One region of the Streptomyces sp. PsTaAH-124 genome, then DNA from elsewhere that is predicted to be linked to it. Evidence: riboswitches for the same ligand, from Rfam matches in the RefSeq annotation. Region 1 holds a riboswitch; each other region holds the start of a gene.
What was found. A riboswitch is a leader RNA that binds a small molecule or an ion and turns the genes downstream of it on or off. The one in region 1 is predicted to bind thiamine pyrophosphate.

Region 1 (7,253 bases):
CCCGGCTCCAGACCGGCCTTCTTCAGCAGGCGCTGGGCCGCGTCCAGCGGGCGGCCCTTCAGATCCGGCACCTTCACGGTCTCCGGGCCGTCGGAGACGGTGAGCGTCACCGAGTCGTTGCTGCGGATCCGGGCGCCCGCCGCCGGGTCGGTGCTGATGACGGTGCCGCGCTTCACGGTGTCGCTGTAGGCGTGCCTGACGTCCTTGACGTCCAGACCGGCCGCGTCGAGCCGCTTCCTGGCCTGTGCCTCGGTCTTCGCCAGCAGCGGCGGCACCTTCGTGAACTGGCCGGAGTTGATGTACCAGACGCCGCCGCCGACACCGAGGACCAGCAGGACGGCGACGACCACGGTCAGCACCATCCGCTTCGGCCGCCGGGCGGACCGCCGGGGTGCCAGGGCCGCGGACGCCTCGAAGCGGCTGGTGCGGTGCAGCGGGTCCCCGCCGCCCGCACCGGCCGGGTCCGGCGTGTCCTCGTTCACCGGCAGCGGCCGCGGCACCGTCAGCGCGCGCGGGATCACGCTCGTACGGTCCTCGCCGTTGTCGTGCTCCGCGGTGCGGGCCCGCGGCGGCAGGGCGTCGAGCTGCTGCGCGGAGAGCGCGGCACGGGCCTCGCGGACCCGCGCCAGCAGCGCCACCGCGTCGTGCGGCCGGACGTCGGCGGTGCGCGCGGTGGCCGCCGCGACCAGCTCGTCCAGCGTGTGCGGCAGGCCGGGCACCGCGGCGGACGGGGCCGGCACGTCCTCGTGCAGATGCTGGTACAGCACCTGGGCCGGGCTGTCGCCCTGGTGGGGCTTGCCGCCGGTCAGCATCTCGTAGAGCACCACACCGCACGCGTACACGTCGACCCGGGTGTCGGCGGTGCCCTGCTCTATCTGCTCGGGGGCCAGGTAGGAGACGGTGCCGAGGACGGCGCCGGTGGTGCTGGTGACCGAGTCCACCGCGCGGACCAGCCCGAAGTCGGCGACCTTGACCCGGCCGTCGTCCCCTATCAGCACGTTCTCCGGCTTCATGTCGCGGTGCACGAACCCGGCGCGGTGCGCCGCGCCGAGCGCCGCGAGCACCGGCTCCAGGATGTCCAGCGCGGCCCGCGGCTGGAGCGCCCCACGCTCGCGCAGCACGTCGCGCAGCGTGCACCCGGCGACGTACTCCATGGCCAGGTAGACGTACGACCCGTCGGTGCCCTGGTCGAAGACCTGCACCACGTTCGGGTGGTCCAGGCGGGCCACCGACTTGGCCTCCCGGATGAACCGCTCCACGAAGGAACCGTCGACCGCGAGCGCCGGGTGCATCACCTTGAGCGCGAGGACGCGGTCCAGGCGGGTGTCCAGGGCCCGGTAGACCGTGGCCATCCCGCCGACGGCGATCCGCGCGTCGACGCGATAGCGGCCGTCGAGCACCTGCCCGACGAGAGGGTCCTGAAGGGTCGTATCCACGCACGTGAGTCTACGAGCCGCCACCGACACGCTCACCGCCCCGCGGGCCCCGGCGGCGGGACTGCGACCGAGCTGTGACGCTTCCCACGCGCGCGGGGCCTGTGACGGGCCTAGAACGCGGGCCGTTCCGGGTCCAGGTCGGCCAGGCCCTGCTCCGGGGACGACGCCCGCGCGAAGTGGCGCTTGGGGATGCGGCCCGCCAGCCGGGCCAGCCGCCCGGCCGTCACCGCGTGCCGCATCGCCTCCGCCATCACCGCGGGCTCCTGCGCCCGCGTCACCGCCGAGGCGAGCATCACGGCGTCGCACCCCAGCTCCATGGCCAGCGCCACGTCGGAGGCCGTACCGGCGCCCGCGTCCAGGATCACCGGCACGCGCGCGTGCTCCACGATCAGCTCGAAGTTGTGCGGATTGCGGATGCCGAGGCCGGAGCCGATCGGCGAGCCCAGCGGCATGACCGCGGCACAGCCCACGTCCTGGAGCCTGCGGGCGAGCACCGGGTCGTCGTTGGTGTACGGCAGCACCGTGAAGCCGTCGTCGACCAGCGTCTCCGCCGCGTCCAGCAGCTCGATCGGGTCCGGCAGCAGGGTGCGCTCGTCGGCGATGACCTCCAGCTTGACCAGGTCGGTGCCGAGCGCCTCGCGGGCCAGCCGGGCGGTCAGCACCGCCTCGCCCGCCGTGAAGCAGCCCGCCGTGTTGGGCAGCACCCGGATGCCGAGCCGGTCCAGCACGGACAGCACGGAACCGTGCGAGGAGGGGTCCACCCGGCGCATCGCGACCGTGGTCAGCTCGGTGCCGGAGGCCACCAGGGACCGTTCCAGCACGTCCAGGCTGGGCGCACCGCCGGTGCCCATGATCAGCCGGGAGGTGTAGGACGTGCCTCCCAGGAGGAAGGGGTCGTCGGCCATGGGTCAGCCTCCTTGGACAGCGGTGAGGATCTCGACGCGGTCGCCCTCGGACAGCGCGGTGGCGGGCCACTGCGCGCGCGGGACGACGGTCTCGTTGACGGCGGCGGCCACCCCGGAGGGCGCTGCGGTCACGGCGCGCACGACTGCGTCCAGGGCCGTGCCGGGCGCGATCTCGCGCGGCTCGCCGTTGACGGAGACGGACAGGAGCGGGGACGGGGGCAGGGGTGCGGAGGTGTTCATACGGGCTGCTCCGTGCGGGAGGCGGCGAACCGCCGCGGGGTGAAGGGACGGGCCTCGTCCGGCAGCGCGCCGGTGGTCAGGACGTGCGCCATGACGTCGCCGGTGACCGGGGTGAGCAGCACACCGTTGCGATGGTGCCCGGTGGCCAGCAGCAGCCCGTCCAGACCGGTCGGGCCGAGCAGCGGGGCGTTGTCCGGGGAACCGGGACGCAGCCCGGCGCGGGTCTCGGTCAGCGGCAGCTCGGTGATCCCGGGCACCAGCTCGTGCGCGTCGCGCAGCAGCTCGTAGACGCCGCCCGCGGTCACCGTCGTGTCCCAGCCCAGCTCCTCGCTGGTGGCACCGACGACCAGCTCGCCGTTCAGACGCGGCACCAGGTAGACGTGGCCGCCGCGCACCACGGCGCGCACGGTACGGCTCAGGAACGGCGCGTACCGCTTCGGCACGGTCAGCCGCAGCACCTGCCCCTTGACCGGGCGCACCGGCGGCAGCACCTCGTCCGGGACCCCCGCCAGGCGTCCGCTGAGGCTGCCGGCGGCCAGCACCACCTGCTCGGCGGCGAGCGCCGTGCCGTCGCGCAGGACGCAGCCCGCGGCCCGGTCCCGGGCGAGGGTGAGCCGCTCGGCCCGGTCGCGGTGGAAGACCACCCCGGCGTGCTCGCAGGCGGCCACCAGGGCGGCGGACAGGCGGCGCGGATCGATCTGGTGGTCGCCGTCCACCCGCAGGCCGCCGCGCACACCCGGTGCGAGCATCGGCTCCAGCCGGCGGCAGTCCCGCCCGGACAGCCACTCCGCCTCCAGCCCGCAGCGCAGTTGCAGGGCGTGCAGGTCCCGCAGGTGGGCGCGGTCGTCGGCGTCCAGCGCGACGGCCAGCGTGCCGCAGCGGCGGTAGCCGAGGTCGTGCCCGGTGGCCTCGGTCAGCTCGGCCGCGAAGTCCGGATAGCGGCGGGCCGAGGCCAGGTTCAGGCCGAGCAGCGTCTCCTCGCCGTAGTGCAGCTCCGTGACGGCGGCCAGCATCCCGGCCGCCACCTGCGCGGCCCCGCCGCCCGGCTCGGGGTCCACCACGGCCGTGGACAGCCCGCGCAGGGCCGCCCGCCAGGCGGTCACGAGCCCGATGATTCCGCCCCCGACGACGAGGACGTCTGACGTACGTGGCGACGACATGGGCGTCCAGCCCCTCCCTTCGCCGGCATGACCCGGATCAGGTTCGTACGGTCGGAGGCCGCCAGCCTCCCTCTCAGCCCGGTGCGTCCGGGCTCCCGCGAGTGCTTGTACGGTCGCCAGCCTAGCCCCACGAGCAGCGCCCCTGTAAGGGAGCCTCCGGTGCGCCGCCTCCCCGCGGACCGGGGCCCGGACCGGACCGGCACCCGCGCCCGGACCGGCCCCCTGCCTGACGCCTTGTCAGGTGACTATGGTGATCGGGTGAGCGAGCAGACACCGGAACCGGGACAGGCGCAGGAGCAGGAGCACGGGCGGACCCGGCAGGGCGCGCCGCAGCCGCGGCGCGTGGTCGTCGTCGGCGCGGGCATGGCCGGCGTGCAGACCGCGGTCGCCCTGCGCGAACAGGGCTTCACCGGCACGGTCACCCTGATCGGCGCCGAACCCCACCAGCCCTACGACCGGCCGCCGCTGTCCAAGGCCGTCCTGCTCGGCAAGGCCGAGGGCTCCGCCTTCGACGTCGACTTCGAGGCCCTCGGCGTCGAGCTGCGCCTGGGCTGCGCGGCCCTGGCCGTACGCACCGACGCCCATGTGCTCGACACCTCCGAGGGGCCCGTCCCGTACGACGTGCTCGTCCTGGCCACCGGCGCCGAACCGGTGCGGCTGCCCGGCACCGAGGACGTCCCCGGTGTGCACCTGCTGCGCACCCTGGACGACGCCGAACGGCTGCGCCCGGTCCTCGCCGGGCAGCGGGACGTCGTGGTGGTCGGCGCCGGCTGGATCGGCGCCGAGTTCGCCACCGCCGCGCGCGAGGCGGGCTGCGCCGTGACGGTCGTGGAGGCCGCGGGCCGGCCGCTGGCGGGCGTCCTGCCCGCCGAGGTGGCCGCGCCGATGACCGCCTGGTACGCCGACAGCGGCGCCGTACTGCGCACCCACGCGCGCGTGGCGGCCGTCGAGCCCGGCGCGGTCGTCCTCGACGACGGCGAGCGGCTGCCCGCGGGCGCCGTGGTCGTCGGTATCGGCGCCCGCCCCGCCACCGGCTGGCTGGCCGGTTCCGGCATCGCCCTGGGCGAGTGGGGCGAAGTGCTCGCCGACGACCGTCTGCGCACCGGCGCGCCGGACGTGTACGCGGTCGGCGACTGCGCCTCCTTCCCCTCGCGCCGCTACGGCGAACGCCTGCTGGTCCACCACTGGGACAACGCGCTCCAGGGGCCGCGCACCGTCGCCGCCGACGTGATCGGCCTGACCCCCGCGGCCTACGACCCGGTGCCGTACTTCTGGTCCGAGCAGTTCGGCCGGTTCGTGCAGTACGCCGGGCACCACACGGCGGCCGACGCCATGGTCTGGCGCGGCGAGCCGTCCGGCCCGGCGTGGACGGTCTGCTGGCTGCGCCAGGGGCGGCTGGTCGCCCTGTTGGCGGTCGGCCGGCCGCGGGATCTCGCCCAGGGCAGACGGCTGATCGAGGGGGGCGCGCCGATGGACCCCGAGCTGCTGGCGGACCCGGCGCGGCCGCTGAAGACGGCCGTCGCCTAGGGCCTGTCGTCAAATTCCCGTCGTCCGCCCGGAGGGCGGGCTTCGCGGCGTCAGGTGCGTGCTCTCGGCGTGCCGGGTCCTGGCCTGCGTACTGGACGTACTCGGGTCGGGTCCCGGTGCGGCGAGAGTGCGTGCATGGCGTCGCGGGGCAGGCGGGAATTTGACGACAGGCCCTAGGAGAGGTCCCGGGGCGCGGCGCCGCCGCGCCGCCCGGGTGGACGGGGTCGGCTTCCGCGTGTCAGTGGCAGATGGCACGCTTGGTTCCGTGACCGAGATTGACGCGAAGACCGATGGGCTCGTCCCCGCCTGGCTCACCCTCCCCGATATCGCCGAGATGCTCGGCGTCGAGGTGACGCGTGTGCGGCAGCTGGTGAAGGAGGGCCAGCTCATCGCCGTACGCCGGGGTGAGAACCGCGCGCTGCACGTCCCCGCCGCCTTCATCGACGGGGACAAGGTCGTCAAGGGCCTGACCGGGACCCTGACCCTGCTGCGGGACGACGGCTTCACGGCCGAAGAGATGATCGAGTGGCTCTTCACTCCCGACCCCAGCCTGCCCGGCACCCCCGCGCAGGCCCTCAGCGAGAACCGTGGCACGGAGGTGAAGCGCCGCGCCCAGGCGCTGGCCGTCTGAGTCCGCGGCCGGGACGACCGGCCCACCGAGCCGTGCGGGGCGTGCGCGCCGCGCGCGCCCCACGCCTCGCCTCCGGCCCGCACGGCGACCGGAACGCCACCATGCACGCACACGTACGCATACGGCGTAGGAACTACGCGCGGTACGCACGCCCCGCAGCCCCGCAGCCCCGCAGCACGCACGACACGCACGACCACGCACGACTGATCCGATCGCAGGGGGACTCCACGCATGTCCGACACCGCAGCCGCCGCCCGCGCCCGTCTGGCCGACGCGCGCCTGTATCTGTGCACGGACGCCCGCAGGGACCGGGGCGACCTGCCCGAGTTCCTGGACGCGGTCCTCGCGGGCGGGGTCGACATCGTGCAGCTGCGCGACAAGGGCATGGAGGCCGGGGAGGAGCTGGAGCACCTGGAGGTGTTCGCCGACGCCTGCGCCCGCCACGGCAGACTGCTCGCGGTCAACGACCGCGCGGACGTCGCCCACGCGGCCCGCGCCGACGTGCTGCACCTGGGCCAGGGCGACCTGCCGGTCCCGGCGGCCCGCGCCGTCCTCGGCGACGACATCCTGATCGGCCGCTCCACGCACGCCGAGTCCGAGGCCGCCGCTGCCGCCGTCCAGGACGGCGTGGACTACTTCTGCACCGGCCCCTGCTGGCCCACCCCCACCAAGCCCGGCCGCCACGCGCCCGGCCTCGACCTGGTCCGGTACACCGCCTCCCTGGGCACCGACCGCCCCTGGTTCGCCATCGGCGGCATCGACCTGGGCAATCTGGACCAGGTGCTGGAGGCGGGCGCCCGGCGTGTCGTCGTGGTCCGGGCGATCACCGCGGCCGCTGACCCCGGCGCCGCGGCGGCGGAGTTCGCGAAGCGGCTGCGCGAGACGGTCTGACCCCGGCCCTGCCCCGGCCGCGGTCTCAGCCCCGCCGCGGACCGGCCCGGCGCGTCCGTGGACAGAAAGTGTCCAAGGAGTGGACAACAATTCGGCAAATCGGGCAAAAAGCCATCGTTCGGTTGGGTGGCCGCCGCACCCTGGCTAACCTGCGGGTATGGCCCTCGGCACCGCATCCACCAGGTCGGACCACGCCCGCACGGTCCGCGACATGCTCGCGACCGGTAAGACGACGTACTCCTTCGAGTTCTACGCCCCGAAAACCCCGAAGGGCGAGCGGAACCTGTGGAACGCGCTGCGCCGGGTCGAGGCCGTGGCGCCCGACTTCGTCTCGGTGACCTACGGCGCGGGCGGCTCCACCCGCGCGGGCACGGTCAAGGCGACCGAGGCCATCGCCTCGGACACCACGCTCACCCCGATCGCCCACCTCACCGCCGTCGACCACTCCGTGGCCGACCTGCGC
Region 2 (7,253 bases), on a different contig from region 1:
CGGGCGACCCGTCAGCCGGCCCGTCGGGAAGGGTCCGGCATCCGGTCACCTGTTGACGCGCGGCGCGATCTCTTGCTCAATGGAGGGCATGACGGCCCGGCAGCAGCGCTTGACCACGCGCGACCACATCGACTTCGGTCGGGTGTGGTCCGCGGCGTGTCGCGCCTGACCCGGCAAGGGCCCGCCCGACCGGCCCGCCCCGCTGCCTCCGGGTGACCCCACCGCGGACCGAGCGGCTTCCGCGCACGTCCGCGGTCCCCGGCGCTTCCTCTGCGCAGCGCACCTGTCCGTACCCGACGCCCGGATCCGCACCCGGCGCCCGAAGCCGTCGCATCGTCCCGCTCCGCTTCCCCGCCGCGCTGAACCGGCGGCGCGGCGAGCCGACGCCGCCACGCCCGCGCGCCCACCGCCACCCCGGCTTCTCCCCGGCCCAGCAGACGAAAGGCCCCTCGCATGCCCGTGGAATTCCTCGGCATCGCCGCCACCAACGACGGCTCCGAGACCACCCCGCGCTCCGGCGCCGCCTTCGACAAGGACCACACGCTCCGCCTCGCCCGAGCGCACGAGGAGTACGGCTGGGACCGGGTGCTGTTCGCCTACGGCTCCGGATCCCCGGACCCCGCGCCGGCCGCCGCGTACGTGGCGAGCCGGACCGAGCGGCTGGGGATCCTGCTCGCCCACCGGCCCAACGTCTCCTATCCCACCTTCGCCGCGAAGACCTTCGCCACCCTGGACCAGATCAGCGACGGCCGGCTGACCGTCCACTTCATCACCGGCGGCAGCGACCACGAGCAGCGCCGCGAGGGCGACACCCTGACCAAGGACGAGCGCTACGCCCGCACCCGCGAGTACATCGGCGTCGTCAAGAAGATCTGGACCACCCGCGAACCCTTCGACCACGAGGGCGAGCACTACCGCTTCCACGACTTCGTCAGCGATGTCTTCCCCGTCCAGCAGCCGCGTCCCGGCGTCTCGTTCGGGGGCTCGTCGCCCGCCGCGTACGCCGCGGGCGGCGCCGAGGCCGACATCTACTGCCTGTGGGGCGAGCCGCTGGCCCGGACCGCCGAGCAGATCGAGTCCGTGCGCGCCGCCGCGCGGGCGGCGGGCCGCACCGACCTCCCGCGCATCCAGGCCGCCTTCCGCCCGATCATCGCCCCGACCGAGGAACTGGCGTGGGAGAAGGCCCACCGCACGGTCGGCGCCATCCGGGAGCGGCGGGCCGCCGGTGCGGTACGGCACCACCGGGGCGACGCGCCGCAGAACACCGGCTCCCAGCGGCTGCTCGACATCGCCGCGCAGGGCGAGCGCTACGATCGCGCGCTGTGGACCCCCACCGCCGCCGCGACCGGCGGTGCGGGCAACTCCAACGCCCTGGTCGGCACCCCGGAGACGGTCGCCCGCGCGCTGCTGGACTACTACGACCTCGGCGTCGACATCCTCTCCGCCCGGGGGTACGACCTGCTGGACGACGCGATCGACTTCGGCCGGTACGTGATCCCGCTCGTCCGCGAGGAGGTCGCCAGGCGCGACGCCGAACGCGCGGCCACGGCCGCCGCCGACGCGGCCGGGCAGGGTTCCCGGGTGCTGGCGCAGGCGGGTGAACGGGCGTGAGACACAGGCGACCTGAGCGGCCGTCAGGTGTGTGCGCCGCCCGCGAGCGCGACCCTGGCGATCTCGACGGCGGTGGCGTCCGACGCCATGGAGCACAGCACCTGCCCGCCGACGTGCTGGAACCGTATGCGCTGGACGGTCATGCGGTTGCCGCCCTGGCCGACCGTCGTGGTCTCGGCGCGCTCCACCACGCGGATGTCCCGCCAGGGGTGCGCGACGGCCTCGTCCCTGCCGGTGAGGACGAGGCCGCCGTCGAAGGCATGCATGCGGGGCAGGCGGCCGTCGCGGTGCCTCTCGTGGCGCAGGGCCGCGAGGGGCAGCGCGACGGCGAGGGCCAGGAAGGCGGCGCCGAGCGCGGTGACCGCCGTGCCGTGGGAACCGGCGGTCAGGCCGATCCCCGGCGCCAGCAGGACGACTCCCGCCCCGAAGCCCGCGCAGCCGACGTCCCCGCCGCCGAGCGCACGGGTGGCGCGGTGCGCGCCGAACCCGTGCCGCTCCGCGACCCGGGCCGCATGCTCGGTCGCGGCAACCGCCCCGGACCGCGCGGCCCGCGCCCCCGTGGCGTTCCCCGCCTTCTCGTGCGCCACCCGGCCCACCGCCTTCCCCTGCGGCCCCGCCCGGCCCGTCCGCGGGACACCTCGCTGCGGTGAGCATGCCCAACTACGGGTTGGCGCGCACGGTTTCGGCGAGATCGGTGCTCTCGGCGGCCGGTGCCGTCAGCGCCGCAGCCGCAGCCCCCGCAGCGGCGCGTAGACGAGCAGCGCGGCCACGAACGCCACCGGATAGGCGAGGTCGGCGCCGTGCAGCGCCTCGGCGGCCGGACCCAGGTAGAGGCCGGTGTTCATGAAGGGCACCGCGGCGGCGAAGGCGACGGCGAACGCCGTCAGCGCGGGCCACCACGGCTGCGGGCGGGCCGTCTCCTCGGCCAGGTCGACCGGGCGGCCGCCGCGGGCCCGTGCGCGGGCGGCCCAGTCGACGATGACGACGGCGCAGAACCCGGGGATCCAGTACCCGACGAAGAGCAGGACGTTCTGGAAGCGGGCGGTGGTGTCGGCGGCGTGCATCCAGAGCACCAGCGGGAAGCCGAGGACCGCGGCGAACGCGGCGGCCACCGGGCGTGGCAGGCGCACCCCCATCGTCTGGAGGGCCAGCGAGCCGCTGTAGTCGTTCATGGCGTTGCTGCACAGGGCCGCCAGGGCGACCGCGAGCAGCCCGAACGCGCCGAGGGCGCCGCCGCCGAGGAGCCGGTCGACGCCCCGGGCGGTCTGGTCGGTGAACTGGGCGGCACCCCACAGGCCGAGCGCCTGCACCGCGACGAACGACAGGCCGATGCCGAGCAGGGTGCACCAGAACATGCGCGGACGGGAGGCCGTCCGGGGCAGATAGCGGCTGAAGTCGCTGGCGTAGGGGGCCCAGGACAGGGCGAGGCTCAGCGCGACGGTGCAGGTCAGGACGAACGCCCCGGCCCGGTCGGCGCCGTGCGCGGTGGCGCTCGCGCCGGTGTGGCCGCCGTCGGCGAGCTTGACGGCGACGACGGTGAAGGCCGCGGCGAGCCCGAACGTCATGACCGTCTGGAGGCGGTGGATCGCCTCGTAGCCGAGCACGCCCAGCGCGCCCTGTCCCGCCATCATCACCAGCACCCCGGCCCAGAACGGCCAGCCGCAGAGCTGGGCCAGCGCGTCCCCGCCGAACAGGCCGATCAGGGCGTCCCAGGCGATGGAGGACAGCCATTGCAGCGCGCCCGGCACCGTGACGGCCCGGCCGAAGGCGAGGCGGGCCAGCGGCAGCTGCGCCGCACCGGTCCGGCTGCCCCAGGTGCCCAGGTAGGCGGTCGGCACCGCGCCCAGCAGGGTGCCGAGGACGACGGCGGCCAGCGCGGTCGGGAAGTCCAGGCCGAGCGTGATGCCGACCGTGCCGGTGAACACGCCGGTCATGGTCAGATTGGGGGCGAACCAGACGGTGAACAGCCGCGCGGGGCTGCCGTAGCGGGCGTCCTCGGGGACCGGGGCGATGCCCCGCGCCTCCATGCGCAGATCGCCCGGGGCCGTCGGCATCCGCCCGTCGAAGACGTGCCGGGGATCTCCGGGGGCCGCTTCACCGCGGGCATACGGCACTGACATGTGACATCCCTCCGCCAGTCCTAACTGGTTCAGGTTCGACGGGTGTGATCTCAGCCCCCGTGCGGGGGCACCCCGTGTCCAGGTACGCCGGTCAGGATAGCCCCGCCCTCCCCGGCGGCGTCGGGGAGGGCGGGGCAGGGCGGGGGAGGGGAGGGGCGGGTCAGCGGCCGGTGCCGGGCTCCGGGTCCAGGGCGAGGACGGCGAAGGTGGCCAGCCAGTGGTCGGTGGTGAAGTCGCCGCGCTCCACGGCGGGCAGGCCCGCCGCGAGATGGGCGTCGGCGGCCCCGGCGAGCCGGGCGCGGACCGGTCCGTCCGGCAGCGCCGCCGCCAGGGAGCGCAGCGCGGCGGCCCGGCTGAGGGCGAGGCCGAGCAGATGGCCGATCTGCGGATCGGTGTGGTCGGAGACCACGGGCACGTCCAGCGGCGGGCAGGGCGCCCCGGTGCCCAGGGCGGGCAGGAACCGGTCGAGCCAGGACGCGAACCGCTCCGGCTCCAGCACCCGGCGCACGGCGTCGGCCTCGGTCAGGGCGGGAGACAGGAAGTCCTGGCCGGAGGGCTCCCAGTGCGCGGGCGCGTCGTGGTCGTCGGCGAACCAGGCCAGCAGCCGGTCCCGCACGGCACGGTCGGTCGCGGGGGACAGCTCGCCCGAGTCGAGGGCGAGGCCGAGCGCGAAGGCGCTGTTGGGGTGGTTGCCGTGGCGTACGGGATAGGTGGCCTTGGGCAGCCAGTCGGCCAGCAGCCGGTCGACGGCGGCGACGCCCGGTGCCAGCGCCGCGGCCCAGCGGGCGCCCGGCTCGCCGCCGTGGGCGCGGCACTCGGCGGCGAGCGCGAGGAGCCAGGCCCAGCCGTAGGGCCGCTCGAAGGAGGGCCGGTCGAGCAGGTAGGCGGCCTCGGCGGCGATGTGCCCGGTGCTGAGGTGCCGGTCGAGCACGGCGGTGAACGGCGCGGTGCCGGGCAGCGCGGGGGTGCCGCCGTAGCGGCGCAGCAGCCGTACCAGCAGCCAGTGCATGTGGACGCTGGAGTGCCAGTCGTAGGCGCCGTAGAAGGCCGGATGGAGGGTGCTGGGCCGGGTGTCCTCGTCCGGGGCGGCCACCAGGTGGGCGGGGAAGTTGGGGTACTCGCGGGTGATGTTGGCCAGGGCGAGCCGGGCGAAGGGCGCCGCGTGGGAGGCGAGGGGCATCAGTGGGTGGCCCCCTCGGTGACGCGCAGGTCCTGTCCGGCGGGTGTGCTCGCGGCGGCGGCCAGCAGGGCGCGCAGCCCGCGGGCCACGGTGGCGGGCTCCAGGGCGGGCGCGGAGCCGTCGGTGACCTGCTCCGGCGCCCAGGGCACGTGCACGAAGCCGCCGCGCACCCCGGGGAACTCGGTGGCGAGCAGATGGCCGAGGCCGTAGGCGACGTGGTTGCAGACGAAGGTGCCCGCGGTGTTCGAGACGGCGGCCGGGACACCGGCGGCGCGCAGGGCGGCCACGCACGCCTTCACCGGGAGTGTGGAGAAGTAGGCGGCGGGGCCGCCGGGGATCACGGGCTCGTCGACGGGCTGGGCGCCGGCGTTGTCGGGGATGCGGGCGTCGTCGATGTTGACGGCGACGCGTTCGACGGTGACGGCGGGCCGGCCGCCCGCCTGGCCCAGGCACACGACGAGGTCGGGGGCGCTCGCCCGGACGGCGTCCCGCAGCGCGTCGAGGGCGGCACCGAAGACGCAGGGCAGCTCGGCGGCGGTGACGCCGAGGCCGGTGGGCGGTTCGGCGGCCAGCAGCGAGGCCGCCTGCCAGGACGGGTTCACCTGTTCGCCGCCGAACGGGGCGAAGCCGGTGACGAGCACACGGGTCATGGGGCTTCCTTGAGGAGGTACGAGGGCCAGGGGGCGGGACGGCGGGCGCGGCGGCCCGCGGGCTCAGAAGGCGAAGACCGCCATGATCACGATGCAGCAGCCCAGCAGCGGGATCGCCGTGGGTATCTGCGCCTTGATCGGCCCGTACTGGTCCTTCAGTTCGAGCAGGGTGGCCGGGACGATGTTGAAGTTGGCGGCCATCGGGGTGCACAGCGTTCCGGCGAAGCCCGCCAGCATGCCGATCGCGAGGACGGCGGCCTCGTTGCCGTGCATCTGCTGGATGAGGACGGGCCAGCCGATCGCCGCGGTCATCACCGGGAACGCGGCGAACGCGTTGCCCATGATCACGGTGAACAGGAACATGCCCAGGCAGTACGCCAGCACGGCGAGGTACTTCGAGTTGTCCGGCAGCACATCGTCCACGATCTTGCCGACCTGGGTGCCGACCCCGGCCAGCGCGAAGATCGACCCGAGCACGGCGAGCAGCTGCGGCAGCAGCAGCGCGGAGCCCATCGCCTCCAGCATCGAACGCCCGGAGTGCAGCGGGACGGAGATCTTCCGCTCGCCGGTGACCAGCATGCCGACGACGAGGGCGACCACGCAGCCGACCCCCAGGCCGATCAGGGTGGCCTTGCCCGTCTCGAACAGGCCGGAGTCGTCGAGCACCGAGGCGCAGATGATCGCGACGACCGGGATCGTGAGGGCCGGAACGAAGATCTTGCTGCCCAGCCGGGCGGCCGAGGTCTCGCGCTGCTCGGCGGTGGTGGTGACCGGGACGCCCTTGCCGAGGAAGTTGAATCCGGCGAGCACGATCAGCACGAGGACCGCCACGCCGAGCGGTTCGGCGGGCAGCGTCCAGCCGCCGTTGTGCGCCTCGCCGTTGGCGACGCCGGTGCCGTAGGGGAAGGTGAGCCCGAGCAGGCCCCAGAACGCGGCGGAGGTCCACCGCTTCGGGTTGCTGCGGTCGGCCGCCATCTGCACGGCCATCACGACGAAGACGAGCCCCACCAGCCAGTAGAGCCATTCGACCTTGATCACTTGGCGGTTCCCTTCGGGAGCGGCAGCTCGTGCTCGGCGGCGGCCAGCGCCATGTCGCGTTCCAGTTGCCGGTCCAGGAGCAGCAGCCGGGCTCCGTGGATGAGGAAGGCGCACACGGCGAGCGGGATCGCCCACAGGGCCAGCTGGGTCGGTTCCAGTTCCTGGTGGTACGTCGAGTTCACGAATCCGGTGATCAGGAGGATCGAGCCGATCGCGATGAAGCAGTCCTCGCCGAAGAAGACACCCACGGTGTCGGCCGAGGCGGCGTAGGAGCGGACCTTCTCGCGCATCCGCTCGGGCAGCGCCGCGCCCGTGGTGCGCTCGGCCGCGGCCTCGGCCATGGGGGCGACGAGCGGCCGTACGGTCTGCGCGGGGCCGCCGATGCTGTTGAGGCCGAAGGCCGCGGTGACCTGGCGTACCAGCAGATAGACGGTGAGGAACCGGCCGGCGCTGAGGCTGCCGAGGCGGCCGATGAGATTGCGGGCCTGTTCGCGCAGGCCGTAGCGCTCCAGGAGGCCGATCACCGGGAGCACGATGGCGAAGACGGTGACCGAGCGGCTGTCGGCGAAGGACCGGCCGAAGGCCGCGAGGACCTCCTGCGGGTTCATCTTGCCGAGCAGGCCGGTGACGATCCCGGCGACGCCCACGACCAGG
Region 3 (7,253 bases), on a different contig from region 1:
GGTGCAAGGCCAGTGGCCCTACACCCCTCAAGGGAAAAACTGACGCTAGATGGCGGCAACCATCAAGCGTCTCGGCTAGGCAGTACGCGCCCGGCTGAGCGTCCGGTAGGCGCACTCGCCCTTACGGCCGATGCACGGCGGAAATGTGGCCCCCGCGTCGTGCGTCGTTGTCACTCCGTACTGGTCCGTGTAGTCGCCGTTCGCCGGGACTCGCTGACCGGTCTTCCACTCTCCGTTCGGGCCGATCGGCCCGTGCCTTCGCGTCATGCGAAGGTCTCCTCTCTGTGAGTTGACTTATGAGCGTCGTTGACCTGAGTGCACGGAGGGCCGCGTCCCAAGCCGACAACGGCTCCGCTACCTGTCCGTGCGGCAGTGGCTGGTTCGAATTGCGAGTGCCGAACAGCTCGCAGCAGGGAGCCGTGTGCCTTCGCCAGGACGGCACCATTTCCGGATATGCGGGCCGACCTCACTGCATGGAGTGCGGAGCTGTGTGGGTGCCCCGGTAGCGGGACCGGACGGAGCCACTTAATGGTCCTCGCCCCCTTGGCGAAGTGGGGCCTGATCATCGGTGGGGCCGTCAGTCGGTGTCACGTCCGCTCGTAGGACCCACGAGCGGTCGGGCATACGGCCCACAAGCCCTACCTTCAGGGCCCGCTGGAAGATCATGTTGATGGCGGATTTTGGCGCCTTCCAGTCCGGGTTGACCCATCCCCGGTTCTGCCACTCTTCGGTGATCTCGGACATCCGCATCGGACGGCCGGCGTCTGTCAGGAGTTGTACGGCCCGTCGCACCGAGGCGGTTACCGCCCCCTCCGCTACGTGGCCCCGGCTGCGCTTGGCGCGGGGTTCGCTTGAACCGGCGCCGACGGAGTCGATTACACGTCCCGCGTCTCCTGGCTCAAAGATCTGCTTGAGTCCGTACACGACGGACCGCAGGTTGCGCACGCGCTCCTGTACCTCACGGAGTTCAGCCTCCGCCTCCAGGAGTTGCCGCTGCGCCACCCCCAATGCGTCCCGAAGTGCTTGGTCCTCTGCCATGATCCCGAAGGTTAGCACATCTGAACGCGACGAACGCGTGGCAATTTCTGAACGCGCAACGTGGGGCTCAGCCAAGGATTGCCTAACTTGGGCACCTCTTGACCTTGGAATGTAGCCAATCAAAGCCGCATAGCGTAGCAATCCGGGCAAATCTTTTGGACTAGCCGCATCGAACAAACGCCCCATGAGTCAACGTGAAGCTCGAAGTTCGTTGAAAGCTGTAGCTAAGCGTTCGAATTGCTGTTGATCATTGGTGTAAGACGGTTGCTTGGTGTGACGCCGTACTGTGCGAGCCGCGCACGAGGGACGGACGATCGCCGGGGCCGTCTGTGGGCCGTCCGAGGTGGATCGGCGACGACAGATGGCGACCGCCAGTGACAGGCGTCCAGGCCGTGACCCGCAGGTCACCCAAGTCGATCTGCGACACTGGTACCACCATGCCCAAGCCCGGAGAACTCACTTTCGTCGCGCCGCGCGGAGCCCAGAAGCCGCCGCGGCATCTTGCCGATCTCTCGCCCGCCGAGCGCAAGGAGGCTGTGGCCGCGATCGGTGAGAAGCCGTTCCGTGCCAAGCAGCTCTCGCAGCACTACTTCGCGCGGTACGCGCACGACCCCGAGCAGTGGACGGACATCCCGGCCGGCTCGCGGGAGAAGCTGCGCGAGGCGCTGCTGCCGGAGCTGATGACGGTCGTACGGCATCTGTCGACCGACGAGGGGACGACGCGCAAGACGCTGTGGCGGATGTTCGACGGGACGCTCGTCGAGTCGGTGCTGATGCGCTACCCGGACCGGGTGACCATGTGCATCAGCTCGCAGGCCGGGTGCGGGATGAACTGCCCGTTCTGCGCGACCGGGCAGGCCGGACTCGACCGCAATCTGTCGACCGCCGAGATCGTGCACCAGATCGTGGACGGCATGCGCGCGCTGCGCGACGGCGAGGTGCCGGGCGGACCGGCGCGGCTGTCCAACATCGTGTTCATGGGCATGGGCGAGCCGCTGGCCAACTACAAGCGGGTGATCGGCGCCATCCGTGCCCTGACCGACCCGGAGCCGGACGGGGTCGGGCTGTCGCAGCGCGGCATCACCGTGTCCACGGTCGGCCTGGTCCCGGCGATCAACCGGTTCACCGACGAGGGCCTCAAGTGCCGGCTCGCGATCTCCCTGCACGCCCCCGACGACGAGCTGCGCGACACCCTCGTGCCGGTCAACACGCGGTGGAAGGTGCGGGAGGTGCTGGACGCCGGGTTCGAGTACACCGCCCGGTCCGGGCGGCGGTTGTCCATCGAGTACGCGCTGATCCGGGACATCAACGACCAGGCGTGGCGCGGCGACCGGCTCGGCCGCCTCCTCCGGGGCAAGCCGGTGCACGTCAACCTCATCCCGCTCAACCCGACGCCGGGCTCCCAGTGGACCGCCTCGCGGCCCGAGGACGAGAAGGCGTTCGTCGAGGCGATCGCCGCGCACGGAGTGCCGGTGACGGTCCGGGACACCCGCGGCCAGGAGATCGACGGGGCGTGCGGACAGCTGGCCGCCACGGAGCGGTAGCCGAGCGGTGGCCCAGCGACAGCCGGGCGGTAGTCTGAGGGCCGTACAACACATCTTCATATTCCGACAGGGGAGCGCCACAGCGCTGAGAGTGCGGCACCGGCCGCAGACCCTCTGAACCTCGCCCAGGTCATTCTGGGTAGGAAGTTCGGTCATCACTCGAGCTGTTGCGCCCTGCCCGGCGTCCCGCGTCCCGCGCGGTCACCGGGCAGGGCCGCGTCTCTTCCTGGCCACCATCCAGGAGGAAAATCCAGTGCACCACAAGACGTTCGCCGCCGCGGCGGCCGGCCTCGGCCTCGTCGCCCTCTCCGCGTGCGGGTCCTCCGGGGGCGAGGCGGACAACTCCACGACCGTGACCGTGGTCAGCCACGACTCGTGGGCCGCGTCCAAGAGTGTCGTCGCGGACTTCGAGAAGCGCTCCGGATACAAGGTCCGCATCCTCAAGGACGGCGACGCCGGACAGGCCGTCAACAAGGCCATCCTCACCAAGGACAACCCGCAGGGCGACGTCTTCTTCGGCGTCGACAACACGCTGCTCTCCCGCGCCCTCGACAACGGCCTCTTCCAGCCGTACGAGGCGAAGGACTCCGGCACGGTCGACCGGCGCTACCGCGTCGACCAGGCCAAGCACCGCGTCACGCCCGTCGACACCGGCGACATCTGCGTCAACTACGACAAGAAGTACTTCGCCGACCACAAGCTGGCCCCGCCCGCCTCCTTCGACGACCTCCTGAAGCCGCAGTACAGGAACCTCCTGGTCACCGAGAACGCGGCGACCTCCTCGCCCGGCCTCGGCTTCCTGCTCGGCACCGCCGCCCAGTACGGCGAGAAGGGCTGGCAGGACTACTGGAAGAAGCTGAAGGACAACGGCGTCAAGGTCGTCGACGGCTGGGAGCAGGCGTACAACCAGGAGTTCTCCGGCTCCGCGGGCGGCCGGAAGGCCAAGGGCGACCGGCCGCTCGCCGTCTCCTACGCCTCCTCGCCGCCCGCCGAGGTCATCTATGCCGACCCCAGGCCGAAGACCGCGCCGACCGGCGTCGTGGACGCCACCTGCTTCCGGCAGGTCGAGTACGCCGGGCTGCTCAGCAACGCCGGGAACACCAAGGGCGGCAAGGCGTTCCTCGACTTCCTGCTCAGCAAGGAGTTCCAGCAGGACATGCCGCTGAACATGTTCGTCTACCCGGTGCGCGCGGGCGCCGCCGTGCCCGCCGACTTCACGGCGTACGGCCCGCAGGCCAAGGACCCCCGGACCATGGCCCCCGACCGCATCGCCGCCAACCGCGACCAGTGGGTCAAGACGTGGTCCTCCCTCGTAGTGAAGTAGCCCCCGCGGCAGGCCCCGCCGCGGGGGACCGGGCGCGGCGCCGCCGGGCGAACGCGGCGCGGCTCGGCCTGATGGCCGCGCCCGTCGCGTTCTTCGCGCTGTTCTTCGCCTACCCGGTGGCCGCGATCGTCCGGCGCGGCCTGTACTCCGGCGGCGCCTGGCAGTGGGGCCCGTTCGGCGAGGTGCTGGGCCGGGCCGACATCCGGCACGTGCTGTGGTTCACCACCTGGCAGGCGCTGGCCTCCACCGCGCTCACCCTGCTGATCGCCCTGCCCGGCGCCTATGTGTTCGCCCGCTACGACTTCCCGGGACGGAATGTACTGCGGGCCGTGGTCACCGTGCCGTTCGTGCTGCCCACGGTCGTCGTCGGCACCGCCTTCCTCGCCCTCGTCGGACGCGGCGGCCTCCTCGACGACCTGTGGGGGGTGCGCCTGGACACCACCGTGTGGGCGATCCTCCTCGCCCATGTCTTCTTCAACTACGCCGTCGTCGTACGGACCGTGGGCGGCCTGTGGGCCCAGCTCGACCCGCGGCAGGAGGAGGCCGCGCGGATGCTCGGCGCCTCGCCGCTGACGGCCTGGCGCAAGGTCACCCTGCCCGCCCTGGCACCCGCCGTCGCCGCCGCCGCGCTGATGGTCTTCCTGTTCACCTTCACCTCCTTCGGCGTGGTGCAGATCCTCGGCGGCCCCGGCTTCTCCACCCTCGAAGTGGAGATCTACCGGCAGACCTCGCAGATGTTCGACCTGTCCACGGCCGCCGTCCTCACCCTCGTGCAGTTCGCCGCCGTGGGCGCGATCCTCGCCGTGCACGCCTGGACCGTACGGCGCCGGGAGAGCGCGCTGCGGCTGGTGGACGCCGCCCGCACCGCCCGCCGCCCGCGCGGCGCCGGACAGTGGACGCTGCTGGCCGCCGTCCTCGCGAGCATCGCGCTGCTCGTGCTGCTGCCGCTCGCCGTGCTGGTGCAGCGCTCGCTCACCGCACCCGGCTTCGGCTACTACCGCGCGCTGACCGACCCGGACGGCGGCACCTTCCTGGTCGCGCCGCTCCACGCGGTCGGCGCCTCCCTGTCCTACGCCGCCGCCGCGACCGCCATCGCCGTCGCCGTCGGCTCCCTCGCCGCCGCCGCGCTCACCCGGCGGGACGCCGGACGCCTCGTCCGCGGCTTCGACGCACTGCTGATGGTGCCGCTCGGCGTGTCGGCGGTGACCGTGGGCTTCGGTTTCCTGATCGCCCTGGACAAGCCCCCGCTGGACCTCAGGCAGTCCTGGATCCTGGTCCCGCTCGCACAGGCCCTGGTCGGCGTGCCCTTCGTCGTACGGACCATGCTGCCGGTGCTGCGCGCGGTCGACGTACGGCTGCGTGAGGCGGCGGCCGTGCTCGGGGCGTCGCCGTGGCGGGTGTGGCGCGAGGTGGACCTCCCGCTGGTGCGGCGGGCACTGCTGATCGCCGCCGGGTTCGCCTTCGCGGTCTCCCTCGGGGAGTTCGGGGCGACCGTGTTCATCGCCCGTCCCGACAACCCGACCCTGCCGGTGGCCGTGGCCCGGCTGCTCTCCCGGCCCGGCGACCTCAACTACGGCCAGGCCATGGCCCTGTCGACGATCCTCATGGTGGTGTGCGCGGTGGCGTTGCTGGTACTGGAGAGACTGCGCGGCGGCGAGCGGACGGGGGAGTTCTGATGCTGCTCGACCTGCGCGGTGCCACCGTGCGCTTCGGCGGCCGGGCCGCCCTGGACGCCGTCGACCTGGCGGTCGCCGAGCACGAGACCGTGTGCGTGCTCGGCCCCAGCGGCAGCGGCAAGTCGACACTGCTGCGGGCGGTGGCCGGACTCCAGGCGCTGGACTCGGGGCAGGTGCTGCTCGACGGCCGCGACCAGGCGCGGGTGCCGGTGCACCGGCGCGAGGTCGGCCTGATGTTCCAGGACCACCAGCTCTTCCCGCAGCGGGACGTGGCCCAGAACGTCGCCTTCGGGCCGCGGATGCACGGCGCGACCCGGCCGGAGCAGGCCGCGCGGGTGGCCGAACTCCTCGAACTCGTCGGCCTGCCGGGCGCGGGCGCGCGTCCGGTGGCCGCCCTGTCCGGCGGCGAGCAGCAGCGCGTGGCCCTCGCCCGCGCCCTTGCGCCCCGGCCCCGGCTGCTCATGCTCGACGAACCCCTCGGCCAGCTCGACCGCTCGCTGCGCGAACGGCTCGTCGTCGAACTGCGGGAACTGTTCGGGCGGTTGGGCACCACCGTGCTCGCCGTCACCCATGACCAGGGCGAGGCGTTCGCGCTCGCCGACCGGGTGGTGGTGATGCGGGACGGCCGGATCGCCCAGTCCGGTACGCCGCTCGAGGTGTGGCAGCGTCCCGCGGACGCCTTCGTCGCCCGCTTCCTCGGCTTCGAGAACGTGATCGAGGCGAAGGTCGACGGCACGGCTGCCCTCACCCCCTGGGGCAAGGTCCCGGTCCCCGAGGACGCGCCCCAGGGCACCCGGACCCTCCTCGTACGCCCCGCCGGTGTCCGCCTCGTCCCGGCGGAGGAGGGCCTGCGCTGCACGGTGGCCGCCCGCACCTTCAAGGGCACCCATGTCGCCCTGCGCCTCCAGCCGCGCGACGCGCCGCCGCTGGAAGCCGCCTGCCCGCTGCGCGCGGCCCCCGGGACCGGGGAGGAGACGGGCGTGGCGTTCGACCCGGACGACGTGGTGGTGCTGGGCTGACGACCGTACGCCGACGCCTTCCCCCTCCGGTGCGTCGGCGTACGGGAGCGTGCGGCGCTCAGCGCTCGCTGTGCGCGCCCCGTCGGCGCAGCCCGTAGAACACCGCGCCGCCACCGACGGCGACCAGGGCGGCCGCGATGCCGACGATCAGGCCGGTGTTCGAGTTCGCCCCGGTCTCGGCGAGGTCGGAGTCCCCGGCCGCGGGCGAGGGGGCACTGCTCCCGGCGCCCGCGGGAGCGGCGGCGCTCAGCGAGGCGGTCGGTGCCGGGGCCGGTGCGGTGGACTGCGTCTGCGGGGGCGTCGGCGCCGTCGTCGTCGCGCTCGGCGTGGGCGCCGGGGCGGTGGTGCCCGGCTGCGACGGAGTGGCGGGGGTGCTCGGGGACGCCGTGGCGCTCGGGGAGGCCGGGGAGCAGGCGGTGGAGGGCGCGGTCAGGTCCGGCCGGATGTCCTGGTCGACCAGGGTGCCGCCGGCCTTGACGTGGACGCGGTAGACGGCGCCGGGCCGCCAGTCCTCGGTGAACGTGATCTCGGTGCCCCGCGCCGAGCCCTTGACCGACTGCTCGCCGATCTTCTGCGCACCGGCGCCGCTGTCCTGCCGGTACACGGTGACGACGGCGGGGGTGCCGGACCGGTCCTTGTCGGTGACGACGAT
Region 4 (7,253 bases), on a different contig from region 1:
CCGGAGGAGCAGTAGGAGCGTCGCGCCGCGGGCCCGCCGAAGAGTGTCCAAACGGGGCGAAAGCCACGGTGAACCTGAGTCCCGTTCCGATTCACCACCCCTGGGTCATCACACGGCGCGATCCGCATTCCTATGATGGGCGCACGACACCGCGGGCCGCTGCGACCAGGCAGTCCGAAGCGGTGCAGACGCGGCGCGATGGTGGAGGGGTCGATGACTCAGGGGGCCGGTCAGGGACCCGAGGTGGAGCGGACGGCGACACTGCGCGACTTCCGCGTGCCCGCGTACATGAACGAGGCCGGTCCGTACCCCACCGGCGCGCCTCCCGCCGAGAGCGCGCCGCCGCACGAGGAGGAGCGCCCGGCGCCCGAGGAGGGCTACCCGGACGTGTACACGCCGACCCAGCGCGACCTGCCCGTCATCCACCGCGGCGACACGGTCCAGGTGACGGTGGACCCCGTCGCCGCGCAGGCCCCGGCCGGGCCCGGACCCCTGTTCGTCGTCGGCGACGTGCACGGCTATCTCGACCAACTGGTCGCCGCGCTCCAGGAGCAGGGACTCGTCGACGCCGCGGGCCAGTGGTGCGCTGGCACCGCGCGGCTGTGGTTCCTCGGCGACTTCACCGACCGCGGCCCGGACGGCATCGGCGTCATCGATCTGGTGATGCGGCTGTCCGCCGAGGCGGCGGCGGCCGGCGGCTACTGCAAGGCCCTCATGGGCAACCACGAGCTGCTGCTGCTGGGCGCCAAGCGGTTCGGCGACACCCCCGTCAACTCCGGTGCGGGCACCGCCACCTTCCAGGCGGCCTGGCTGCTCAACGGCGGCCAGAAGTCCGACATGGACCGCCTCCAGGACCACCACTTGCAGTGGATGGCCCGCCTCGACGCGATGGAGGAGGTCGACGGCTACCTCCTCGTGCACTCCGACACCACCTCCTACCTCGATTACGGCGACTCGATCGAAGCGGTCAACGACACGGTCCACGACACCCTCACGCGCAATGACGCGGACGAGTGCTGGGACCTGTTCCGCAAGTTCACCAAGCGCTTCTCCTTCCGTGACGAGGGCGGCGCCGACGCCGTGCGCTCGCTGCTCGGCACCTACGGCGGCGCCCGCATCGTGCACGGCCACAGCCCCATCCCCTATCTGCTGGGCGAAGTCGGCTCCGAGGACGGCGACGAGGCCGCGGGTCCCGTCGTGGAGGGACCGCACGTCTACGCCGAGGGCCTCGCCATCGCCATGGACGGCGGCGTGACCATGGCCGGAAAGCTGCTGGTCCAGCAACTTCCGCTGGACGTCTGATCGTTCGACGGCCACCCCGTCGGTGCCGGGCCCGGCCGCGGCCCGGCACGCAATTTGTGGAAACCCCCTGTCACCGCGCACCGTCGCGGCTCTACCATCGGTTTATCCGTAGCAGGCTCCCCTCCGTTTCTGCCCGACGGCTCGCTGTCATGCGAGCCCCAAGCCCTACGGAGCATCGGGGGATGCACATGAACAGCGTTCCGCAGCACCTGCTGAGCGAGGACCGCCGGGAGTACGAGCGGATCCTCGATGAGGCGCTGCGCTCCGCCCCACACCACCTGGAAGCGACCGCCGTCGGACAGCGGCTCACCACCGAACAGCTGCGCACCATGGCGCTCAACGCCACCGCCCTGATCACCGCGGCCGCGGCGACCGAGTACCACCACTACGTGACGGTCCGCGAAAAGCTGCGTCGGCCGGCACCGGCCGGAGCGCCGGCCGTCCGGGACCCCGGCACCGCAGAACCGGACCCGGCCGCGCCGGAACTCGCGGCCACCGCCGGCGAGGCCGTGGAGACCGGCGGCGCGGGGGCCGCCGCGGTGGTCGCGGTTCTCGCCCCCGTCCTCGCCGGGATCGCCGCCGCCCTCTTCCTCCTCGTCGGCTACGCCCTGAAGGCCCTCGACCCGGCACCGGCCTTCGCGCAGAGTCTGGTCACCGTCGGCTGGGTGTTCGGCGCCGTGACCGCGGCGGCCCTCCTGGCGGCCGGTGTGGCACTGCTGGCCACCGCGCTGCGCAACCGGCCCGCACCGGACGCCGTGCCGTACGGCGTCCTCGACGAGGACCTCGCACGGGCCCGGGACGCCTGGCGCGAGGCCCTGCTCGAACGGGGCCTCCTGCCGTTCCTGCGCGAGGCCCTCGCGGCCTCCGCCGGTGCGGCGCCGCACCGCGTGGACCCCGCGGCCCCGAGCGGCCGGATGCCGCATCTGGGCTACGGCCGCCCCGGCTTCAGCAGCCCGGACGACGGGGCGGCCCCGGGCTCCCGTCCGAGCTACTCCAGCCCGGACTTCTCCAGCCCGGACTTCGGGGGTCCGGAACACCGCCCGGAGTGAGCGACCGGACCGGTGCCGGACGGGGACGGGATCCGCCGCCCCCTCCGGCACCGGCAGCCGCCGGCTGTCACACCGGTCTCACTCCGCGATCGGCAGGTACACCCGGTTGCCCGCCGCGGCGAACTCCTTCGACTTCTGGGCCATGCCCTCCTCGATGTCGGTCTCGGCCCGGCCGGTGCCGTGCTCGCGGCGGATGTCCTGCGAGATCTTCATCGAGCAGAACTTCGGACCGCACATGGAGCAGAAGTGGGCGGTCTTGGCGGGCTCCGCCGGAAGGGTCTCGTCGTGGAACTCCCGGGCCGTGTCCGGGTCGAGGGCCAGGTTGAACTGGTCCTCCCACCGGAACTCGAACCGGGCGTCGGAGAGCGCGTCGTCCCATTCCTGGGCTCCCGGGTGCCCCTTGGCGAGGTCGGCCGCATGGGCGGCGATCTTGTAGGTGATGACGCCGGTCTTGACGTCGTCACGGTTGGGCAGGCCGAGGTGCTCCTTGGGCGTGACGTAGCAGAGCATGGCCGTGCCCCACCAGGCGATCATGGCGGCGCCGATACCGGAGGTGATGTGGTCGTACGCCGGGGCGACGTCGGTCGTCAGCGGGCCGAGCGTATAGAACGGAGCTTCATCGCAGATCTCCTGCTGAAGGTCGATGTTCTCCTTGATCTTGTGCATCGGGACATGTCCCGGGCCCTCGATCATCGTCTGTACGTGGAAACGCTTGGCGATCGTGTTGAGTTCCCCGAGCGTGCGCAGCTCCGCGAACTGTGCCTCGTCGTTGGCGTCCGCGATGGATCCGGGCCTGAGGCCGTCGCCGAGCGAGTACGTGACGTCGTAGGCGGCGAGGATCTCGCAGAGTTCCTCGAAGTTCTCGTAGAGGAACGACTCCTTGTGGTGCGCGAGGCACCAGGCCGCCATGATCGAGCCGCCGCGCGAGACGATGCCGGTCTTGCGGTTCGCGGTCAGCGGCACATACGCGAGGCGTACGCCGGCGTGGACCGTCATGTAGTCCACGCCCTGTTCGGCCTGCTCGATGACCGTGTCCTTGTAGACCTCCCAGGTCAGCTCCTCGGCCCTGCCGTCGACCTTCTCCAGGGCCTGATAGAGCGGCACCGTGCCGATGGGGACGGGGGAGTTGCGCAGCACCCACTCGCGTGTGGTGTGGATGTTGCGGCCGGTGGAAAGGTCCATGACGGTGTCGGCGCCCCAGCGGGTCGCCCACGTCATCTTCTCGACCTCCTCCTCGATCGAGGAGGTGACCGCAGAGTTGCCGATGTTGGCGTTGACCTTCACCAGGAACCGCTTGCCGATGATCATCGGCTCGATCTCCGGGTGGTTCACATTGGCCGGGAGCACCGCACGGCCGGCGGCGATCTCCTCACGGACGACCTCGGGGGAGACGTTCTCCCGGAGGGCCACGAACTCCATCTCGGGGGTGATCTCCCCGCGGCGCGCATAGGCCAGCTGCGTCACCGCCTGTCCGCCGCGCCCCCGCCGCGGCTGGCGCGGCCGGCCGGGGAACACCGCGTCGAGGTTGCGCAGTCCTCCGCGCGGCGAGGTGTGCTTGATCCCGTCGTCCTCGGGACGGACGGGACGGCCCGCGTACTCCTCGGTGTCGCCGCGGGCGATGATCCAGTTCTCCCGCAGCGGCGGCAGACCGCGCCGGACGTCGGTGTCCACGAGCGGGTCGGTGTACGCGCCCGAGGTGTCGTAGAGGGTGACCGACTCCCCGTTGGTGAGGTGCACCTGACGGACCGGCACCCGCAGGTCGGGGCGGGTGCCCTCGACATACGCCTTGTGCCAGCCGATGGATTTCCCGGCCTCCGGGGACTGTTCGTCCTGGACGGAGGCAGGCGTGCGTGCGTCCTTGTTGGTCATGAGACCTACTCCCTACGCCGGCATTACCCGGTAACAGGTTCGGCGGTCGACGCAGCGGCTTCCGTCCGGCGGCATTTCCCGGGGAACGTCGTACGTTCCACGTGAAACATCGCGAAGACGAAGGTCAGCGCCCTCTCAGCCCGGTGCTCCGAGCTCCCGCGTGTGCAAAGGTGCCTCCACGCTAGCGCCATGTGTGGCGCGGTGAACAGTGGGCCCCCGGCGTTCTTGCGATGATCGGTCGGTGACCACGACGCAGCAGTTCCCCCATCCGCCGCCGGAACCACGCCCCGGCCCCGAGTCCGGGCACGGCCATGGATCCGGACACGGTCACGGGCATGCGCACGGCCACAGTCATGGCCCGGCCGCGCCTGTCTCGCAGCACCTCCGCAAGATCATCGCTGCGGTTCTGGTCCCGTTCGCCGCCGCCGTGGTGGTCGGGCTCGTCGTGCTCTGGCCCGGCGGCGCCCCCGCACACCAGCGCACCGGCGTGGGCTTCGACCGGCAGACGCAGCAGGCCACGGTCACCCAGGTGGTGGCGGTGAGCTGCAAGGCGGTGAACACCTCGGGCGACACACCGACCGGCGACACCTCCACCGCCGAGGGCGCCTCCGCCCAGGCGCAGGCGTCCGGCACCTGCAAGAAGGCCACGATCCGCGTCGACACCGGAAAGGACAAGGGGCGTACCTTCACGGAGATCGTGCAGCCGGACCAGTCGCGGCAGTTGCACCAGGGCGAGAGGATCGTGGCCGCCTACGAGCCCGCCGCGCCGAGGGAGTTGCAGTACTCGGTCACGGATGTGAGCCGCGGCTTCCCCATGGCGCTGCTGGCCGGAATCTTCGCACTCGCCGTCGTGGTCGTCGGGCGGATGCGCGGGGTGATGGCGCTGGTCGCGCTGGCCATCAGCTTCGTGGTGCTGGACCTCTTCATCCTGCCCGCGATCCTGCAAGGGTCGAATCCGCTGGTCGTGGCCGTGGTGGGAGCGAGCGCGATCATGCTGATCGCGCTGTACATGTGCCATGGCCTGTCCGCCCGTACCTCGGTGGCCGTACTCGGCACGCTGGTCTCGCTGGTGCTGATCGGCGTCCTGGGTTCGCTGTTCATCGGCTGGGCCTCCCTCACCGGCAACACCGACGACAACACCGGACTGATCCATGGCCTGTATCCGTCGATCGACATGAGCGGCCTGCTGCTCGCCGGGGTGATCATCGGGTCGCTCGGTGTCCTCGACGACGTGACGGTCACGCAGACATCGGCGGTCTGGGAGCTGCACGAGGCCAATCCGGCGATGGGCTGGCGGGGGCTGTACCGCGCGGGCATCCGGATCGGGCGCGACCACATCGCGTCCGTCGTCAACACCCTGGTCCTGGCCTACGCGGGCGCGGCGCTGCCGCTGCTGCTGCTCTTCTCGATCGCGCAGAGCAGCGTGGGGACGGTGGCCACCAGCGAACTCGTCGCCGAGGAGATCGTGCGCACGCTCGTGGGCTCGATCGGCCTGGTCGCCTCGGTGCCGGTCACCACGGCGCTGGCGGCTCTCGTCGTCGCGGCCGACCGGCCGCAGCCGGTGGCCGCCCCTGCCGCGGCGGGGCTGCCCGCACCGGCGCGCGGCGGCCGGGGCAGGCGCCGCAAACGGTGATCCGCCCCCGGGCGGGACCATGGCCCGCAGGGACGGCGAAAAGGTCACGGACCGTGTGGTGAAGCGTTACTCCTCCGCACACTCGGTTGCCGAAACGCTTCAGCCCGCGCTCTGCTCTTCCGCCAGAATGCGGTCCAGGGCCTCGTCGAGATGCGCGTCGAAGTCCTCCAGAGCGCCCTCCTGGCCCAGCGGGACCAGTTTGTCCGTGCGGTCGAGGAACGCCACCAGGGGCGCGGTGGAAGACCGGAACAGCGCCCGGTCGGCGCCGACCTGAAGGCGGATCAGTACCTCGGCCAGCTCCTCGTTGTCGGCGGGACCGATGCGCACATCGCCGTCGCCGCACGGCCTGCCCACCCCGTCGACCAGCAGTTCCCGGCCGAAGGCCCAGGTGACAGGGGCGTCGCCGGGCAGATGGAAGGTCAGCCGTACGGCATAGGGATCACGGGTCTCGTACCGCAGTTCCACCGGAATGCGGAAGGAGAGCTCCTCGGACACGAGAAAGCTCATCATGACCTCTGCCTGTACGGACTCGCGCATCGCTACCCCGTCATCTGCCGTCGACTGGCCGGGAATGGTCCCCTTGATACTGGTGGCATCTTGCTGAACGTATATGGCAGATCACAAGGAGTGAGTTTTCAGATACTGATAGCGAGCGCGAGGGCGCCGACACGCCGTCCCACCTCGCTCTGGAGCTGCCGCGCCGCGGGCAGCAGCCGGTCGGCCTGGTGCGCGGGGAGCGAGAGCGCCATCGTCGCCGCCGTGGCCCCCACGGTGATCGGCACAGCCGCGCAGACCGTCCCCAGCGCATACTCCTGCCGTTCCGTCACCGGCTGCATCCTGGGCATCCGTTCGAGCCGTCGCAGCAAGGTGTGGTCGTCGCGGACGGTGTACGGCGTGATGGACCGCGCCGGGTAGCGGGACAGATGGTCCCGGCGGGCGCTCTCGTCCAGCTGGGACAGCAGACACTGGCCGATCGCGTGCGCGTGCCCGGTCTCCCGGAAGTCCGCCCACTCCTGGACAGCCGGATTCGCCGGGGTGTCGGAGACGCACACGACCTCGATCTCACCGTCCCGGTACATCGCGTAGTACACCGGGACGCCGATCAGATCGCGCCATTGTGCGAGCGAGTCGACGACCGTGCTGCGACGTTTCTGCGCCGCTCCGCTGCTGCTCAGCCGTTCGGCCGCCGTCCCGAGGAAGAACAGCCCGCGGTCGCGGTACAGATAGCCCTCGTGGACCAGGGTGCGCAGCAGGTGGTAGGCGGTGGGGAGGGCGAGGCCGGTCTCCCGGGCCAGTTGCTTGGCCGGGGCCCCGTGCTCATGCCCCGCGACGGTCTCCAGCAGGCGCATCGCACGCTGCACGGATCCGATGAGGGTCTGTCCCGCCGGGGCGGGAGGCTG

Region 2: it holds a riboswitch for thiamine pyrophosphate, as region 1 does, so the genes downstream of both, B086_RS0111745 (purine-cytosine permease family protein) here and thiO (glycine oxidase ThiO) in region 1, are expected to answer to the same signal.
Region 3: it holds a riboswitch for thiamine pyrophosphate, as region 1 does, so the genes downstream of both, B086_RS0118840 (thiamine ABC transporter substrate-binding protein) here and thiO (glycine oxidase ThiO) in region 1, are expected to answer to the same signal.
Region 4: it holds a riboswitch for thiamine pyrophosphate, as region 1 does, so the genes downstream of both, thiC (phosphomethylpyrimidine synthase ThiC) here and thiO (glycine oxidase ThiO) in region 1, are expected to answer to the same signal.

The regions. Positions count from the first base shown of each region.
Region 1 is NZ_KB892169.1:140,884-148,136, forward strand. Features, by position in the region: gene pknB (Stk1 family PASTA domain-containing Ser/Thr kinase) at 1-1,436, opposite strand, end outside; gene B086_RS0116105 (thiazole synthase) at 1,547-2,341, opposite strand; gene thiS (sulfur carrier protein ThiS) at 2,345-2,545, opposite strand; gene thiO (glycine oxidase ThiO) at 2,578-3,741, opposite strand; TPP riboswitch at 3,739-3,850, opposite strand; gene B086_RS0116120 (FAD-dependent oxidoreductase) at 4,000-5,268, shown strand; gene B086_RS0116125 (Rv2175c family DNA-binding protein) at 5,534-5,899, shown strand; gene thiE (thiamine phosphate synthase) at 6,131-6,790, shown strand; gene metF (methylenetetrahydrofolate reductase [NAD(P)H]) at 6,948-7,253, shown strand, end outside.
Region 2 is NZ_KB892164.1:211,392-218,644, forward strand. Features, by position in the region: gene B086_RS0111735 (LLM class flavin-dependent oxidoreductase) at 454-1,611, shown strand; gene B086_RS0111740 (hypothetical protein) at 1,635-2,198, opposite strand; gene B086_RS0111745 (purine-cytosine permease family protein) at 2,328-3,731, opposite strand; TPP riboswitch at 3,721-3,816, opposite strand; gene B086_RS0111750 (DUF2891 domain-containing protein) at 3,892-4,911, opposite strand; gene pcp (pyroglutamyl-peptidase I) at 4,911-5,561, opposite strand; gene B086_RS0111760 (DUF979 domain-containing protein) at 5,625-6,599, opposite strand; gene B086_RS0111765 (DUF969 domain-containing protein) at 6,596-7,253, opposite strand, start outside.
Region 3 is NZ_KB892171.1:99,484-106,736, forward strand. Features, by position in the region: gene rlmN (23S rRNA (adenine(2503)-C(2))-methyltransferase RlmN) at 1,476-2,582, shown strand; TPP riboswitch at 2,641-2,746, shown strand; gene B086_RS0118840 (thiamine ABC transporter substrate-binding protein) at 2,836-3,906, shown strand; gene B086_RS0118845 (ABC transporter permease) at 3,978-5,582, shown strand; gene B086_RS0118850 (ABC transporter ATP-binding protein) at 5,582-6,601, shown strand; gene B086_RS0118855 (LAETG motif-containing sortase-dependent surface protein) at 6,660-7,253, opposite strand, start outside.
Region 4 is NZ_KB892163.1:63,590-70,842, reverse strand. Features, by position in the region: gene B086_RS0109930 (LacI family DNA-binding transcriptional regulator) at 1-15, shown strand, start outside; gene B086_RS0109925 (metallophosphoesterase) at 199-1,302, shown strand; gene B086_RS0109920 (hypothetical protein) at 1,485-2,351, shown strand; gene thiC (phosphomethylpyrimidine synthase ThiC) at 2,430-4,220, opposite strand; TPP riboswitch at 4,213-4,390, opposite strand; gene B086_RS0109910 (YibE/F family protein) at 4,462-5,853, shown strand; gene B086_RS0109905 (SsgA family sporulation/cell division regulator) at 5,953-6,390, opposite strand; gene B086_RS0109900 (IclR family transcriptional regulator) at 6,489-7,253, opposite strand, start outside.